DNA from 4 places in the Echinimonas agarilytica genome. Region 4 is predicted to be linked to each of the others. Evidence: predicted binding sites of a transcription regulator. Region 4 holds the regulator's gene; each other region holds the start of a gene.
What was found. The regulator sigma-54, encoded in region 4, starts transcription at its own class of promoters, with help from an activator protein. The targets are predictions, from matches to a motif close to GTTGGCACGNNNNTNGNNT.
Positions count from the first base shown of each region.

Region 1 (4,217 bases), on a different contig from region 4:
TTCAGTAATGTTTCGTCATCTAAGTCGGTTGCAAATAAGTCGCCATGACGTGGGCGCATACCGCCGTTACCACAGACGTATAGGTTCCAACCTTTGTCGGTTGCAATGACTCCAATATCTTTGCTTTGTGCTTCGGCACATTCGCGGGTACAGCCTGAAACAGCCATTTTCACTTTATGCGGTGAGCGCATGCCGCGGTAGCGCATTTCTAACAGTACTGCCATCGATACAGAATCGAGCATGCCGTAACGACACCACGAGCTACCCACGCATGATTTCACGGTACGTAGTGATTTCCCGTAGGCGTGACCTGTTTCGAAGCCCGCATCAACCAAGCGTTTCCAAATGTCTGGCAATTCGTGTAGCTGAGCTCCGAACATATCGATACGTTGACCGCCGGTGACTTTGGTATAGAGGTTATAGTCGCGCGCCACTTCACCAATGGTAATCAGACCTTCGGGTGTGACTTCACCGCCTAACATACGAGGTACAACGGAGTAAGTGCCGTCTTTTTGCATGTTGGCCAAGAATACATCGTTGGTGTCTTGAAGCGGTAAATGGTCGTCTTTTAAGACATACTCGTTCCACTGGGTGGCCAGCATAGAGCCAATGGCTGGTTTACAAATTTCACAACCATGACCTTGGCCGTGGTCGGCTAATAGATCTTGGAAGCTGGTGTATTTCTTCGCGCGGATAATGTCGAACAATTCTTGGCGGCTGTAGTCAAAGTGCGCACACAGGTTGTTATTGACCTCGACCCCCATTTTTTCCAATTCACAGTTCAATACTTGGCCGACCATGGCCACACAACCGCCACAACCTGTGCCTGCGCCCGTACAAGTTTTGAGGTCGCCAACGGTTTGGTTGCCGTCTTGAATGGCGGTGATCAAGTCGCCTTTGGTGACGTCTAAACACGAACAAATTTGTGCTGCGTCAGGCAGTGCTTCAACGCCCATGCCTCCGCCGGCTTCGCCGTCGATTGCAGGTAGAATTAGGGTTTCCGGATTTTCAGGCAAATCCATACCGGTGAGCATGATTGGCAGCAACGTACCGTAGTTGCTGGTGTCGCCCACCATCACTGCGCCGAGTAGTTTCTTGTTGTCAGAAGATACGATCAAGCGCTTGTACACTTGCTCAGCACCGTTGCTATACACGTAGCTTAAGCTGTCTGGTGTGTTGCCGTGAGCATCACCAATACTACCTACTTCAACACCTAGTAGTTTGAGCTTGGTGCTCATGTCAGCACCCTCAAAGGATTCGTCGCCACCGGTAATATGTGACACAGCTACTTTAGCCATGCTATAACCGGGAGCGACCAGACCAAAGATCCTACTTTTCCAGAGAGCACACTCGCCGATGGCGTAGATGTCAGGATCTGAGGTCTGGCACTCATTGTTGATGACGATGCCGCCGCGCTCACCTATTTCAAGGTCGAACTGACGTGCAAGCTCATCCTGTGGACGAATGCCGGCTGAGAACAGAATCATATCCGTTTCTAAGTGGCTTCCGTCCGCAAACTCCATGCGATAACGATGATCATCACCGTCCGAAATATTCTGTGTTGCTTTACCTGTGTGTACTTGTACACCCAGATCTTCGATTTTAGAGCGAAGTAATTGCCCACCCGCTTCGTCGAGTTGCACCGCCATTAAGCGTGGCGCAAATTCAACAACGTGAACTTCTAGCCCTAGATTTTTCAATGCATTGGCTGCTTCAAGGCCGAGCAAACCGCCCCCCACAACAACACCTCGACGACTTTGCTTTGCAGAGGCTGTCATTGCTTCTAAATCTTCAATGGTGCGATACACTAGACAATGAGGCTGATCGTTACCTGGAATCGGCGGCACGAACGGATAGGAGCCAGTGGCTAAAATGAGTTTGTCGTAAGACTCGACTTCACCATTTTCTGTGGTGATTGTTTTGTCGGTTTTGTTAATGCCTACGACTTTGTCGTTTAACAGATAACGTACACCGCGCTCGTCATAATACTCAGGTGTTGTCATCGCCAAATCATCAGCAGTGCTGCCTGAGAAATATGCGCTCAGTTGAACTCGGTCATAGGCTAAACGCGGTTCTTCTGAAAAAGTGACGATATCAAATTGGTCGCTAGCATCATCGCTTACTAAAGTATCGATGAATTTATGGCCGACCATGCCGTTTCCGACGACGATGATTTTTTGTTTGCTCATTTCTGGCCTCTAAAATTTGGTGTCTGAGGTATTAATTGTGTGCTGGCTCACTTAAGAATTTTGAATTTCACGTGCCGAAGCGAGGTGAGGGGTAAGCGGGTTGCATCATTGGAACCTGGGGGAGATAGAGGAGTAATCCCCATATCAATCGCACACTATTATTATGGTTAAAGCAAAAAGGAGGCCAAACTTATTTGGTGAGTCTGAATTAATATAAATGACATTAAAATTAGTCGTTTATATTGATTTCAAATGACTGGCAGCAAGCTGTCTGAGCGGACTTGCCTGCACAGTAAATTGTGATTTGTATTGTTTTGGTGCATGCGCTTTGCGTTGCGGTTGCACCAATGTGGGGATATTCCTTATCGGTGCAACCCTTGTTTATGGGGGAGTAGTATTGATTGAAGCTGTAAATAGCGCGAACTTCCCCTCACACAGAAGGTTATATTGAGTCGGCAGTGCAACCACAGCCTACAACGTCTTCGAGGCTTCCATTCACGTAATGTCCTTTTTGTGCACTATCAGCGCCATTGACCGAAAGCTTTCCTCCACCTGCATGCTGTGCTGACAGATTCAAATAAAATGGCGAGCTAGGTTCAATATTGAGTGTGACTTTTGAATCGGACTTGGAACGAATATAAACCCAAGGAATGGATAGGTTTTTACCTTGATGCGTGATCTTTGTGTCTGGCGTGTAGTCAGCTGCAAGGCCACTGATGAATATGGTTGGAGCCACTTTGCCGCGGGTATTGCTGAACAGTGCTAAATTGAAACCGCCCCGGTGCTTCTCGGTACCACGTTTTACCAATACGTTCTTGAGCGTAAATTTGGCAGGCTTTTTATTTGACCACCCTAATTGGAAAGGCGCGCCATTGCCGTTGTGTATGATGGTGACGTTTTCTACCTGCATGCCATCACGGTAGAGTTTGATGCTGTCGTCCCAAGTATTGATATAGCTATTGCTGATCCGACTATTGATACCGCCGCCAAAACCGTCGGAGTTACTGCGCAGATCCCGATCGCCACGCGTATGGATAATTTTAACGCGGTCTACATCTAAGGTGTGATTAATGGCTGTAATTGCGTAGGTTCGGGCATTTAAAATTTTCAGATTTTTAACTGTGTATATGGATTTCTTTGATGCTCTTGGCTGCACAGATATCGCCCCGTATTGCCATTTTTCGCAATCATGAACACGGTCGTCACCAGCCGGTCCTGATTTACAGCTAGTGGCTTTTTCGGGTTTTGCATTGGGGCCATGTGCCCAGCCAATCGTGCTGGTACCTTCAATAATGCTAGTATTCCAATCTTCACCTGCGATTACGCCTTCAGCGGTGAAGCGTAAGTGGCCATTCAGCGTGACGTTTTTCTTAATGAGTACTGTTTTTACCTGTGAGGGAATGTTCCAATAAAAATCGTCAATGATTGAATCGTCGCCGAATGAAACACTTTTGGTGATACTCAATGTTCCGGTGGCCTTATCCCAATGAGAATTACTGGCATTCAGTGCAGGGTGAACCCAACTGGGCGAAGCGAATGCCGATATCGAGACCAAGCTCATGATGACCAATAGGACTAATTTGTTCACAACTAAACTCCAAACAATACAAAGATGACAGTGAACGATCATCGGCGATCAGCGCGATGCTTGGCAGGGAACAATTGGGTGAATTAATGCTCTGAGAGCTTAGTTCTTTATAAATATAAGGTTCGGCCTACTTTTCCATCGCAGAATCGTAGCCCGAATGAAAGAAGCGGATATTAATGGCTACATATTTTGTCGGAATGAGTGGTAAAGCCGCCCTCTGTTTCGACAAACTTACCTTTGTGCGTCAAAAACTCAATGAGTGCATCGGCATCCATATTTTTCATTTTGCAGGTATGAAATACCGCATTGGCGCCAAAGCGTTCAACCATGGCTGATTTAAGGCTGTGTTGCGTATAGGTTGTGCTTGATTCCAACATCATTTGCATCACTTGATGGCCATGAATCGATTCGCTCATGTGCAGCTCCTAGTATTGTTCATA
Region 1 is NZ_JAMQGP010000010.1:126,536-130,752, reverse strand. Features, by position in the region: gene nirB (nitrite reductase large subunit NirB) at 1-2,189, opposite strand, end outside; gene NAF29_RS17120 (glycoside hydrolase family protein) at 2,632-3,777, opposite strand; gene NAF29_RS17115 (YecH family metal-binding protein) at 3,951-4,193, opposite strand.
Region 1: a site for sigma-54 is predicted at 2,360-2,378, ahead of nirB (nitrite reductase large subunit NirB). Genes of this name have one in related genera too.

Region 2 (4,217 bases), on a different contig from region 4:
CAGATATGGGGAACTTTACAAATACCACCCCATCTCACTTGAAGTTAGCCCATTTGTACATGGGGACTGATAGCGCAAAATCAGCACAACACTATGAAGCGGTGTTAGCCGAAAACCCTGGTAACGTCATGGCACTGAATAACTTGGCTTGGCTGCACTTAGAGGAAGGTCAATTTGGCCCTGCCAAAGAATATTCTGAACGAGCTTATAAAGCGGCAGGGAAACACCCCGCAATTGCTGATACATATGGCTTTGCATTGCTTAAGACGGGCAACAGTGCAAAAGCATTGGAAGTTTTACAAACAGCATATGAAGCAGATAGCAGTAACCAAGAAATTGCCATCCACTATGCTGCGGCTCTAGTTGCTAACAGCCAAAAAACTCAAGCCAAGCAGGTTCTAAGCACCACGACTCCTCCTACAGAAGCACTGGAAACGCTTAAAGCGGAATTAATGAGCCAGCTATAAGCTGTGACACATTCTTAAGACCACAAAAAAGCCGCTTTCCAAGCGGCTTTTTTGTGGTCTTTGCATTTTTATTTAAATAAGCGTACCTGCCGAGCATCTACATCGTCCGAGTCCAGCTTGACACTAAGGCGCGCCTCCCGACCATCTTTTTCAATATGCTTATCGATCACGGCATACAACTTCTTAAACCCATCAGGCAAGGAACGATGCAGCATTTCAGCATTAATGTAATAAGGTGCACGCTTACCGTGATACTCGATGGCAGGCCCCAGTTGGCGAAATTTAACACCAATGAAAGCCATACTCCGTGCCAGACGAGGTTCCATCATTACAAAAGCATGTTTATGTTCACTGTGAATCGCCAATGATCCAGCTGCCAGATATAAACCAATCGCTAAGAATGGAAAACAGCGCAACTCTTCAGCAGAGTAGCTTGTTTCGTTAATAGCACCGGTAGCTGCGCCCTTGAAGCGGTCGGTATTACGACGCCTAAATTGAGCAGGTACTGCCAATCGGGATATTTCACAGATATCTTTACGCGCAAAGTCGCTTGGCTTTAAATCGGCCCCCTCAAAAGCATGAGCACAATACTTCTCAATCGGCAGCAACTCATCTTCTTCTTGCGGAGCAACCACCCGTACCGTTCCAGCATAATCTTTTGATGACCTGTGCTGCATCAAACAATAGCGGCTGTACTTGTCGAATTCATCCGATTCTTTAGCATCATCTCTAGGAGCCTCAAATTCGAGCTCCTCACAGTAAACTTGATGCCGAATACGGTATACAGCCGACACTGTATCTTTTCTATAAGCGACTTGGGGTAAGAGAAATTCTGAAAAGTGCTTTGCTATTCGGGTACCTTCACGATTAATCATAACTTTAATCGCAATGTTAACCAATGGTCCGATGATGGGCATGGCCGCGTACCGCTTGAGCTTTTTATTCATCTACCTGATGACTCCTACTTCCTTATGTTTCATATATTGTGGCATGTAATTGAGCTCATAAATGTTAAATACTTAATAACATTGTTAATTAACTGTAGCACTCGCAGAATTCGATCACTATTCGATGTCAAAATATTTTACAAGTTTTATACGCAGCTCACGACCAAAAACCAGAAGAATACAATTTACCCTTAATAAACAACACATTAAAAACTTGGCACGCACAATGCTTTAAGTTAACCGAGCATTAACAAATTTCTTGAAGAAGCAGTCACTGCTTCTCGAACTGACTAAAAAGATAGTGGAGTAAATTATGTTACGGAAAATAATGACAGCAGCATTCGCTTTAGCAGTAAGCGCTACAGCATCAGCAAGCGTGATCAACATTGGTGGCGTTGAGTTTGAACCAAGCGGCAACAACATTTCATCAGGTCAAGTATTCCAAGAATTGAATCCAGATGGTTCTTTCACTACTTGGGGTTTGATTGACGAAACTGATTATAACTGTGTTGGTTGTGAACTAACTTTCGTTGCATCTGCTGCAGGCGGCGCTAACGTTGTTGGCACTAAAGTAGACGGCGGTAATGTTTCAAACGCATATGCTTCTTTCAGCCTGAAAGTTTACGTTGATTATGCAGAAAACTTCTCTGCAGGTGATTCTTCTAAATCAGAAGACGGCGACCTTTGGTTGGAACTTGCTGGTCACTCAACTGACTTGACTGACTTAGGTTTTGCAGGCGTGATGGGTTCTTTCATCGGCGACTTGGCTACAATCAACGGTAACCCAATCTTCTTGTTGGGTCGCGGTATCTTAGACGTAGTTGGCGGCTTGGCTGCAAGCAACTTCGACACTGATACTCAGTTTGACGGTTCTGATCTTCAAACAACAGTTGCTTTCCCTAACAACAGCGTGACTGGTGGTGTAGTTGTTTCTGAAGGTACTGGTAGCTTCTCTGGCCAATCTATTCCAGAGCCAGCTTCTATCGCTTTGTTAGGTTTAGGTCTTTTAGGTTTTGCTGGCGCAGCTCGTCGTCGTAAAGCTTAATTCCTGACTCTACTTAGTCTCTCTGAAAAAGCCGCCTTTATGGCGGCTTTTTTGTGTCTAAAGCACGCGGCTAAGCTGCATTTCCTGAAAGGAACAACATCGAATTTATGCTATGTTGAGCAACAGCTTTCATGGCAAACATCAAACAGTGGCAAACACCTTCAAGGAAGAGAGTTCTTAGCGTGGCAGGTTTTATCAAGAAGTACTTAGTCGTCACAGGCATTCTGATTAACATCTCACTATTGTGGGTTGTATTCGCTAAGCCTGATTTTTACTGGGGTCTACAAAAGTCCGTTGAAAAAAATCTACGTAAGACCGCTCCCCCAGTAGCCAATGTTATCTTTGGAGAAGTCATCCGCTATTCACTTAAGGATGATCTAAAACAACTTGGATTTGATCAATGGAGCCCAAAACCCGCGCTTCCAACATCGTCCAACATCATTCGTTCCGATCAATTTAAGTCACTCCAAGCCGCTTCAAATGCATTATCAAGTGGCGATACTCTCCAGATCAGCCAAGGCACATATCAACAGGCATTTATTGTCAAAGCAAATAACGTCACAATTGAGGGGCTCGGACATGTTGTTTTGGAATCAGCCATCGTTGATGGAAAAGGCGCAATTGTTTCCAAAGCTAACAATCTCACTATCCGAAATATCGAATGCCGAAATATTAAAGCAAAAGCACAAAATGGCGCTTGTGTTCGGTTTCACGGTAAAAATTTATCGTTAGAGCATGTTTACTTTCATAGTGGCCAACAAGGCCTTCTGACATCAAATAAAGCCGGTAAGATCATCATTGAAGACAGTTGGTTTATTAACCTTGGAAAGAGTGGAAGAGCACATGGTATTTACGTGGGTAGCGATACGGAGCTCTATATTTCTGACTCGGTATTTTTAGGTGCCAAAGATCAAGGCCATGAAATCAAGTCACGCGCATCACGTACTCTGATTCAACGAAGCATTATTGCATCGCTATCAGGGTTCGACAGTCGATTAATTGATATTCCAAATGGTGGCGAGTTGTTTATTTTGGAATCGATACTTGAACAGGGCCCACGTTCAGTCAATGAAACGGCGATTGGTTACGGGCTAGAGGGTAAAAAATACTCATTAAACACAATCAAAATGCGTGACAACATCATCATTCTAGAGCGCGATGGTAAGAACAACTTACTGCATTTAAAAAATCCTGATACCGCAGTTGTGGCTTCATCCAATCTTGTTATCTCAAGCCAAACAACAAACCTGCCAGGCCTTAATTTTGTCTTTGACTCAAGAGCAGAGGCTAAATTAGCGCCATACCCTCATCTACCTCCCCTTCCCAAGCACCCATAAAAAAGCCCCGCCGAAATGGCGAGGCTCACTCAGTATTTTTAGAGGGCTATGTCAGCCCTACACATATGATTACAGTACGTCTACAGCGTTCAAATCTGAGAATGCTTGCTCTAAGCGAGTCACCATTGATACTTGAGCATGGCGCAACCAAACGCGTGGATCATAGTATTTCTTGTTCGGTGAATCATCGCCATCTGGGCTGCCGATTTGACCTTGCAAGAATGCTTCTTTGTCGATGTAGTATTCACGAATACCGTTCCAACAAGCCCACTGAGTATCTGTATCGATGTTCATTTTTATCACACCGTAACCGATAGACTCTTGAATTTCTTCTTGTGAAGAACCTGAACCACCGTGGAATACGAAGTTCAATGCATTCTTCTCAAGACCATACTTCTCAGACACATAAGTTTGTGAATCA
Region 2 is NZ_JAMQGP010000011.1:107,185-111,401, forward strand. Features, by position in the region: gene prsT (XrtA/PEP-CTERM system TPR-repeat protein PrsT) at 1-467, shown strand, start outside; gene NAF29_RS17845 (PEP-CTERM/exosortase system-associated acyltransferase) at 536-1,414, opposite strand; gene NAF29_RS17850 (PEP-CTERM sorting domain-containing protein) at 1,728-2,459, shown strand; gene NAF29_RS17855 (right-handed parallel beta-helix repeat-containing protein) at 2,642-3,796, shown strand; gene fbaA (class II fructose-bisphosphate aldolase) at 3,866-4,217, opposite strand, start outside.
Region 2: a site for sigma-54 is predicted at 1,628-1,646, ahead of NAF29_RS17850 (PEP-CTERM sorting domain-containing protein). Genes of this name have one in related genera too.

Region 3 (4,217 bases), 500 kb from region 4:
AACATGAAGCACGGCATGCTCGCAGGCGATCAGCTCTTAAAGTCATTTGCCGAATTGTTGCTAAGCCATTCGAATGTTGATGATTTGGTGTGTCGCTGTCGGGGGAATCGGTTCGCCCTGTTGGTTCACCAAATGCCGCATGCTCATGCCAGTCGACACATGGAGCAAGCTCTGAAAAAGATCTGCCACTCCATTTCAACCGAATTAGAGGTGTGTTGGGTACAGCAACCCATTTCTAATTGCACCAGTGCCGAAGCCTTGGTCCGCCAAAGTCATGCCAATTTGGATGCGCGCAAACATAATTCACAACTCGAGTCGATTCGCGCATGAGCCAGCCATACGTCAGCCGCAACGATAAAGTCATGCGACCGATCATTGCTGAATTGTTGTATTCATTGTTACAGCAACGCTCCTCCAATCCTGAAGCATACCTTGCAGGAACTCGGCTGTTCGCCAACCAATTTAGTCAACACGACCAGTTCATATCGCAAAGCCAACTCGATAAATTTATTGAACAAGCGCTTCATTGTGGCGATGCCGACTTACCTTTTTTACTTGGCCAGCATCTCATTTTAAGTGACGATACATTGGCGAAGCTGTTGCGTTATTGCCCAACAATAAAACAAGCAACGCAGCACATATCAACCTTTTATTCGCGCTGGAACCTGCCCATTCAATTGCGGGTGTTGAGAACTCATTCTCACGTTCACCTCGACATAATTAGCGAGTCTGCGCAGGCCAATTTAGCCAATTTCTATTTGAAGTTTGCCACCAGTGCAGTGAGTTTTTGGTTGCGTAATTATTGCGCTGAAGTGCAATGGCAACTGTCGTATCACCACGCTATAGCGTCGGTCCACAGTTACATCGGTTCCAACGCCACATTCGATCGGCAATTTTGTCGAGCCAGCATCAATATGCACAGTGTTAGCCAGCCCCATGAAATGGCCCCCAATACTGAATATCGGGCGATACAACAACAATGTAAACGCGAGCGTGTAGCGACTCACCATGTGCCTCATTTGATTCGAGTAACGCGCAGTTTTTGCGAGCGGCACCCTAACTGCCAGTTACATGACTTGGCTGATTATTTAGGTGTCAGCAATAGCACACTCAAACGCAGACTGAAGCACGAAAGCACCACATTTCAGAGCATTCAAGACGACACTTATCGATATTTAGCCATTTGCATGGTTCACGATTTAGGTTGGAGCAATCAGCAAGTGGCCAATCACTTTGAAATTAGTGATGTGAACAATTTTAGACGCGCATTCAAACGATGGACCGGCGTGACGCCAAGCCAACTCAAAGAAGCCTAAACAGTTAGTTAATTTCACACTTTATTCGTAAATATCACCAACATCATTTTCACAAAAACCCCCAAATAGAATATAACTAATTGATTAAAATCATAAAATAATATTTGGCACAGCCATTGCTCAATTCAGTGCAAGCAAGTGAAAGACTTCACCAAGGAGAAAAAAATGAAGCGCACTGTAATAGTTTTAGCGGGCAGCCTGATCATGTTAAGCACTTTGGCCGGTTGCGTTGTCTCGGTAAACGATGGCGATTGGGATTCTGAATTCGCCAATAGTCACGGCTGGCAACAACATCAAAAAGACAATCGCGCTGCGATTGCTAACCTCACAACATCCACCAGTTATGAGTCTATATTGGCAAATTTGGGAACACCCGACTTTACCGAAAATCTAAAGCAAGATGATGCTGAGTACCAAATTTTGTTTTACCAAACCAACACTAAGCACGGTGACGGAAAAATCACCAAAGACGAATGCACACCATTAGTGTTTAAAAACAGAGAACTCATTGGTTGGGGCGATACAGCCTTGGAACGTTTACAATAAAGCAGACATCAAAAAGGCCTGAATATCAGGCCTTTTTTACACGTAACGAAAGTACGTTAAACTAGCGCATCAACCCCGCGTAATACACTTTTTCGGCATTGCCTTGCTGCCCTGAAACAGCATACCAGTAATCAGCTTTAGCTTGATCTTGCGTGCACCCCAAGCCATTTTCATACATGTAGCCCAAGTCTATTTGCGCCATCACATCGCCTTGTTCAGCTGCAGACTGATACCAATTGAATGCCAGCTTTAGATCCTGCGGTACGCCTTTGCCATGCTCATAGCTCCAGCCTAAGTTTTGCTGAGCAATCACGTGTCCTTGCTGAGCTGCGTCCCGAAACAGTGATGCGGAACGGTGATAGTCTGCATCCACCCCCAATCCATCGGCATACAAAGAACCCAAGTTGTTTTGCGCATCAGCGTGGCCTTGTACCACTGCCTTACCATACCAATAGGCCGCTTGTTCAAAGTTTTGCTCAACGCCTAAGCCGTCGGCATACAAGGAACCTAAGTTGTTCTGGGCGGTTGCATCCCCAGCTAGAGCCGACTTCAAATAAAGCTCTGCGGCTTTGGTCTGATTGGATTCACCATTCACACCGTTTTGAAATATCCAACCGAGATCGTTCATTGCTGAAGGGTGTTGTTGTGCTGCTGCACGTTGATAATATTGCATGGCTAAATCCATATCTTGAGCGACACCGCGACCATTGGCATACATGACCCCCATGTGATATTGCCCATCGGCGTGATTCTGGTCGGCGGCTAATTGATACCAATTTGCGGCTTTGACGTAGTCAATTTCTACACCCAAACCTTGCGCATAATTGTGCCCCATCTGAATTTGTCGCAATGCATTGCTATCTGATTTCTGCAAGGGCGCAGACGATGACCCAAAATTGGAGATCACTAATGCTTGAGATCCAAAAGACAACAAAGACGCTAACACTAAAACATAATGAACACGCATATTCGTACCTACTATCGGTGACGAGCTGGCAAGATCGGAGAGGTGTATGGCGAATTAAGATGTCCACTTCTACCGAAGCTAGTCAGTTCCTTAACTAACTTGTGAGCAAATATGATTGCTCCCCATTGTGGTGCGAACAACAGCGCACAATTAGAGGTTAGAGATCTGAAGGCAAGAAGTGTATTACGACAAATTACAAGTCAGGCGAAACCTGCATCTTCGCTCAGGCCAATTAGTAATTTGCCAACATGAGTTCAGACAAGTGGCTACGTTCGGTAGAGCTTAGCTCGGTCAGCTGTACACCATGAACAATTTGTCCAGATGCATCCACTGAAGAGTTTCGGACTGCCCCCGGTAACGTCAAATGAGAATACTCATCTTTGAAGCGAATACGAATGTTGCTGCTTTCCGGTATGGGACGGTCAACCTTGGTTTCAATGCGGCAACCTTTGGTCGATAAGTCGATAATGGTACCCAATGACAATTTTTCTTTATGGTCGCCCCATTCAATATAACAACCAAACTGCACATGAATACGCTTTTGCTCGCGCATATTGGCCGATTCGATACGCTCAGGAAACTGCACAGTAAGCCAACGACGCGGCACTTTACATGCCATGCCTAACTGAGTTCTAAATGCCAGCAACTGGCATTGTCCTGACTCATTCACCATTCGAATCACTACAGGCTGCCCCGGTTCTAGCCGATGGTTCGCATCTTTCCAGCTTTGATCCGTGCCCAAGCGCAGCAATAACACATGAGGGTTGTCGATACCAATGAGTCGAGATTTCAGGCGGTATACATGGCTACCCGCAAGAACCTGAACATCCACAGGGCAATTGATTGGACATGCGAGTAGCGCTTTAGAAATTTGCTCGTGTTCTTCGTGGCGAGAGGTTTGAATCATTTGTGCACATCCGATGTGTCTTCTACAACCACTGACATTAACAAATATTTTACGTGGTTGACAAACAATACCGCCAGAGGCTGACATGGGTTTAAATTCACTGACCGAAATTTTAATTGACTGCAGTTAAATATTTAACCAACTTTATTTTACAAGTTTTTGTTTTAGTTATAACTTCAACAACGGGGTCCTTTGAATACCAAGGAGTGTACGTATGAGTTTAGAAAGTTTGATGAATACACGAGTCGTGTCGGTCACCATGGACGACACACTTGAGCACGTGAAAGAAATTTTTGAGAATGTCCGTTTTCATCATGTGCTCGTCATCGAAGATGACACACTGTGCGGCATTGTGTCTGATCGAGACTTATTTAAAGCACTCAGCCCGCACATTGGACTGGTCTCAGAAACGCCTCACGACAGAGCAACGCTGAGTAAAAAGGTTCATCAAATCATGACTCGACACGTCATCACCTTGACG
Region 3 is NZ_JAMQGP010000001.1:178,332-182,548, reverse strand. Features, by position in the region: gene NAF29_RS00745 (GGDEF domain-containing protein) at 1-330, shown strand, start outside; gene NAF29_RS00740 (helix-turn-helix transcriptional regulator) at 327-1,316, shown strand; gene NAF29_RS00735 (DUF3192 domain-containing protein) at 1,482-1,862, shown strand; gene NAF29_RS00730 (tetratricopeptide repeat protein) at 1,924-2,829, opposite strand; gene NAF29_RS00725 (flagellar brake protein) at 3,062-3,736, opposite strand; gene NAF29_RS00720 (CBS domain-containing protein) at 3,951-4,217, shown strand, end outside.
Region 3: a site for sigma-54 is predicted at 1,420-1,438, ahead of NAF29_RS00735 (DUF3192 domain-containing protein). Genes of this name have one in related genera too.

Region 4 (4,217 bases):
AACGCAATAGTACCCGAGATCTTCGAGAACCCTGAGCGCAATAGATTTCCCTGCTCCTGAACGACCACTAACGACGGTGAGCTTCATGTAAGAGTGCACTTTAATAAATGATTATGCGTTGATAATAACCTGATATAGGTCTTCAGCACTAGAGGCACATCTGAGCTGTTTTAAGGTATTTTTTTGACCTAATTTTTCAGCGACTAAAGCAAGAGTTTTGAGATGGTGTTTGCAGTCTTGCTCGGGCACCAGCATCGCAAACATAATATCGACTGGCTTTTTATCAATGGCGTCGAATTCGATTGGGGATTCAAATTGAACCAATATAGCGACGTTGCTGGCGTCAGACGGGAGTCTGCCGTGCGGAATGGCTATGCCATTTCCAATGCCGGTACTGCCTAGTTTTTCGCGTGCTAAAAAGCGCTCGAAAATTTCGTTTTCGGTGAGTCCTTGGAGATGCTTCGCTGCGATTTCACTTACGATTTCAAGTGCTCGCTTTTTGCTACTACATTGGACTGCACTGAAAGTGCAGTCCTTGGACAGGATACTTCGCATGTTCATGATTAATGCTTCTGCAATTTTTCCTTGTGGCGAATAACCTGCCGGTCGAGCTTGTCGACTAACGAGTCTATCGCCGCATACATACTTTCGCTTTCAGCGTTCGCAAATATTTCCGCTCCCGAGAGGTGAACGGTTGCTTCTGCAATCTGGCGAAGTTTTTCGACATTCAACACCACATGGACGTTTGTGATGTTGTCGAAGTGGCGCTCTAATTTGGCCAGCTTCTCTGTGACATAGTCACGTAAAGGAGGAGTAATATCAACATGATGACCGGTTAAGTTTAGTTGCATAGGCGTGTTTCCTCACTCAGTACTTGTTGTTACAAAAGACTTTTTCTTTGGTTGGATGGCGGAATATTGAGCGCTTCACGATATTTAGCAATCGTTCGGCGAGCCACATTAATTCCTTGATCCGAGAGTAGCTCAGCCATTTTACTATCGCTTAATGGCTTTGCCGGGTTTTCTGCTGCGACCAGCTTTTTAATCAATGCGCGAATAGCAGTGGACGAGCATTCGCCACCACTTTCAGTGCTCACATGGCTGGAGAAGAAGTATTTGAGTTCAAATATACCGCGTGGCGTGTGCATATACTTCTGCGTGGTCACGCGCGAAATAGTAGATTCATGCATGCCAACTTCTTCGGCCACATCATTGAGAACCATGGGTTTCATGGCTTCATCGCCGTACTCAAAAAAGTCGTATTGGCGTTTCAGAATGCAGTTTGAAACTTTCATAAGTGTTTCGTTACGGCTTTCTAAGCTTTTAATGAACCACTTGGCTTCTTGCATGTGTGAACGGATAAATTGTCCGTCAGAGGTGTTTCGAGCACCACGAGACATAGCTGCGTACTGCTCATTGACTCGAATTTTTGGCACTGCATCTGGATTCAATTCGACTTGCCAGACGCCGTTGCGCTTCATCACTGAAACGTCTGGAATGACGTATTGGCTATCTTCGACCACAATGGCACTGCCCGGACGCGGATTGAGGCTTTGGATCAAGCGCATCACTTCGCGAAGCTGGTCTTCTTTGAGTCGCGCTCGGCGCATCAATGTGCGGTAATCGCGACTTGCAAGTAAGTCCATGTGGTTGTTGATCACTAGCATGGCTTCTTTTAACCAAGGCGTGTCGGTGCCAAATTGACGCAATTGAATGAGTAAACATTCTTTGATGGAGCGAGAGCCCGAACCAATTGGGTCAAATAGCTGAATGCGTTTTAAAACGGCTTCAATTTCATCCAATTCAACTTCTGCATTACCTTGGCTTTCTAGAATATCTTCTGTTGTGACAGTGAGATAACCTGCATCATCAATGCCATCAAGAATAGTTCTGGCAATGGCACGATCTGTGTCTGTCATGGGAGTTAATTCAAGCTGCCATTCGAGGTGAGCATGCAATGAATCGGTGGTTTCACCTTGAAAGCTTTCATCATCCTCACGCATTGGGGCGGCTGAGGCCACAGGGGCTGCTGACACAACTTCATCCCAAGTTGTATCCATAGGCATTTCTTCCGAAATGGAATCTTGTTGCAGTGCTTCTGCAGTATCAACTGTACTACTATCTGCTTCAATACTGTCCAAGCTGACATCTGAATCTGCTGAAGATGAATTTTCTTCTTCGGATTGTTCAAGGAGTGGATTGCTATCCAAAGCTTCTTGAATTTCCTGTTGCAGATCTAAAGTCGACAATTGCAAAAGCCTAATGGCTTGCTGCAATTGCGGCGTCATAGTCAGCTGTTGGCCAAATTTAAGCTGGAGCGATGGTTTCATCTAGTCTCCGACTCTTCCTGTGTAACGGTGGCTGCAAAATGAGCAGTATCCGTGGGTTACGTTAAGCTACTATAGCTGGAATTGCTCACCTAAGTACACATCTCGAACGTGTTGATTTGCTAAAACTTGTTCCGGAGAACCTGTCGCAATCAATTCGCCATGTGACACGATGTAAGCGTACTCACAAACGGATAGTGTTTCACGAACGTTATGATCCGTAATTAATATCCCTAAACCTCGAGTTTTGAGGTGTTCAATGATCTTTTTAATATCCGATACTGAAATAGGGTCGACACCGGCAAAAGGCTCATCGAGTAAGATAAAACTGGGTTCAGCGGCAAGCGCTCGTGCAATTTCAACTCTGCGTCGTTCCCCCCCAGAAAGGCTCATGCCTTTGCTTTGGGCAATATGGCCAATATTAAATTCTTCCAGCAAAGAGTCGAGAGCTTCCTCTCGTTGCTCGGTAGAGAGGTCTTTGCGCGTCTCTAAAATAGCCATAATGTTGTCGCGTACACTGAGCTTGCGAAAAATGGACGACTCTTGGGGCAAATAGCCGATGCCTTTTCGGGCACGCTCATGCATGGGCGCCAAGGAAATATCTTCACCGTTGAGCTCAATAATGCCTTTTTCGGCTTGAACAAGCCCCACCACCATATAAAAGGTGGTGGTTTTACCTGCGCCATTAGGCCCCAGAAGACCCACAATTTGCCCTGGTTCAACTTTCAACGAAACATCTTTAACCACTTGACGGCGCTTGTAAGACTTTGCGAGATTTTTTGCTTCTAATAATGCCATGCAGACTATTTCTTTTGGTCGTCGAGTTGTTCTTGGACTTGATCTGGAATGAAGATCGTTGTCACGCGAGCAGAGCCATCGTCTTTGCTATCTGCTTCGAGTAATTGCTGTTCAAGGTTGTAGAGAATCTTGTCACCCTTTACCAAGCTATCTTCTTGAGTTAGTTGAGCTTCACCGGTGAGCAACAAAATACGTTCTCCAAGCTCATATCGAACTCGCAACGCTTGAGCATCCATTGCTTTGCCATTATCAAGGATTTGGCTGTAATTTGCAGGCTTTCCGTTCGCGACCAAGACTTGTTGGCCTTCTTCGGTTGCGTTCAAGATAGTCAGTGTATCTGCAAATATCTGCAATGTTCCTTGAGTCACTTTGACATCACCAATATACGTCACAACATTTGACTTCATATCAATGGTTTGCCGCTCTGATTCAATCACAACTCGTTCAGAGAAGTCGCTCTTTACGGCATAAGAAAAAGGACATATGGCTATTAATGCTGCGGCACTAATTCGCTGGAGTTTGTTCATAAAATGCTTCCACATCTTGCAGAATTTCTATGTCCTGCTTATTTAAATCTGCTTGAAGACCAACACCTTGCATCTCAATGTGTGGGCCAAGGGCGATGACTTTCTCATCAGTATGCATCTGATTGGAGTCAATTTCGAGCACCAGATAAGGTGTTGTAATTGTTTGAACTTGGCTTAAAGGATCGGTTGCTTTAATTGTAACAGAACCTTTGAGCTGCAATTGATCGAGCGCTTGATACAAGCTGCCTTCGCTGGCTGTGACTTTCCAAGCGGGGTCATCGCCAGACTCTTCGTTAAATACTGTGACTTCTGGGTTAGTAAATATGGTCATGTCGAGTGCTGAATAGGATTCCATTCGCTCGCCAAACACCGTACTGGTTAATTTGCCAGTTTTATCAAAATTACGATTAAATAGGTTTTCCGCGATGTAATCGGGTTCATAGGTATCCCATTGTAGAGCCTTCTTTGGATCGCTTTCCTCAGTATCTAATAAAGCATAGATCACCAGTGAGGTGATGAAAAACAAACCTGATACCCAGGTCAGTCTATTCATATGCTACGTCCCA
Region 4 is NZ_JAMQGP010000001.1:681,027-685,243, forward strand. Features, by position in the region: gene rapZ (RNase adapter RapZ) at 1-87, opposite strand, end outside; gene ptsN (PTS IIA-like nitrogen regulatory protein PtsN) at 112-561, opposite strand; gene hpf (ribosome hibernation promoting factor) at 564-851, opposite strand; gene NAF29_RS02860 (RNA polymerase factor sigma-54) at 881-2,329, opposite strand; gene lptB (LPS export ABC transporter ATP-binding protein) at 2,399-3,124, opposite strand; gene lptA (lipopolysaccharide transport periplasmic protein LptA) at 3,130-3,651, opposite strand; gene lptC (LPS export ABC transporter periplasmic protein LptC) at 3,629-4,204, opposite strand; gene kdsC (3-deoxy-manno-octulosonate-8-phosphatase KdsC) at 4,201-4,217, opposite strand, start outside.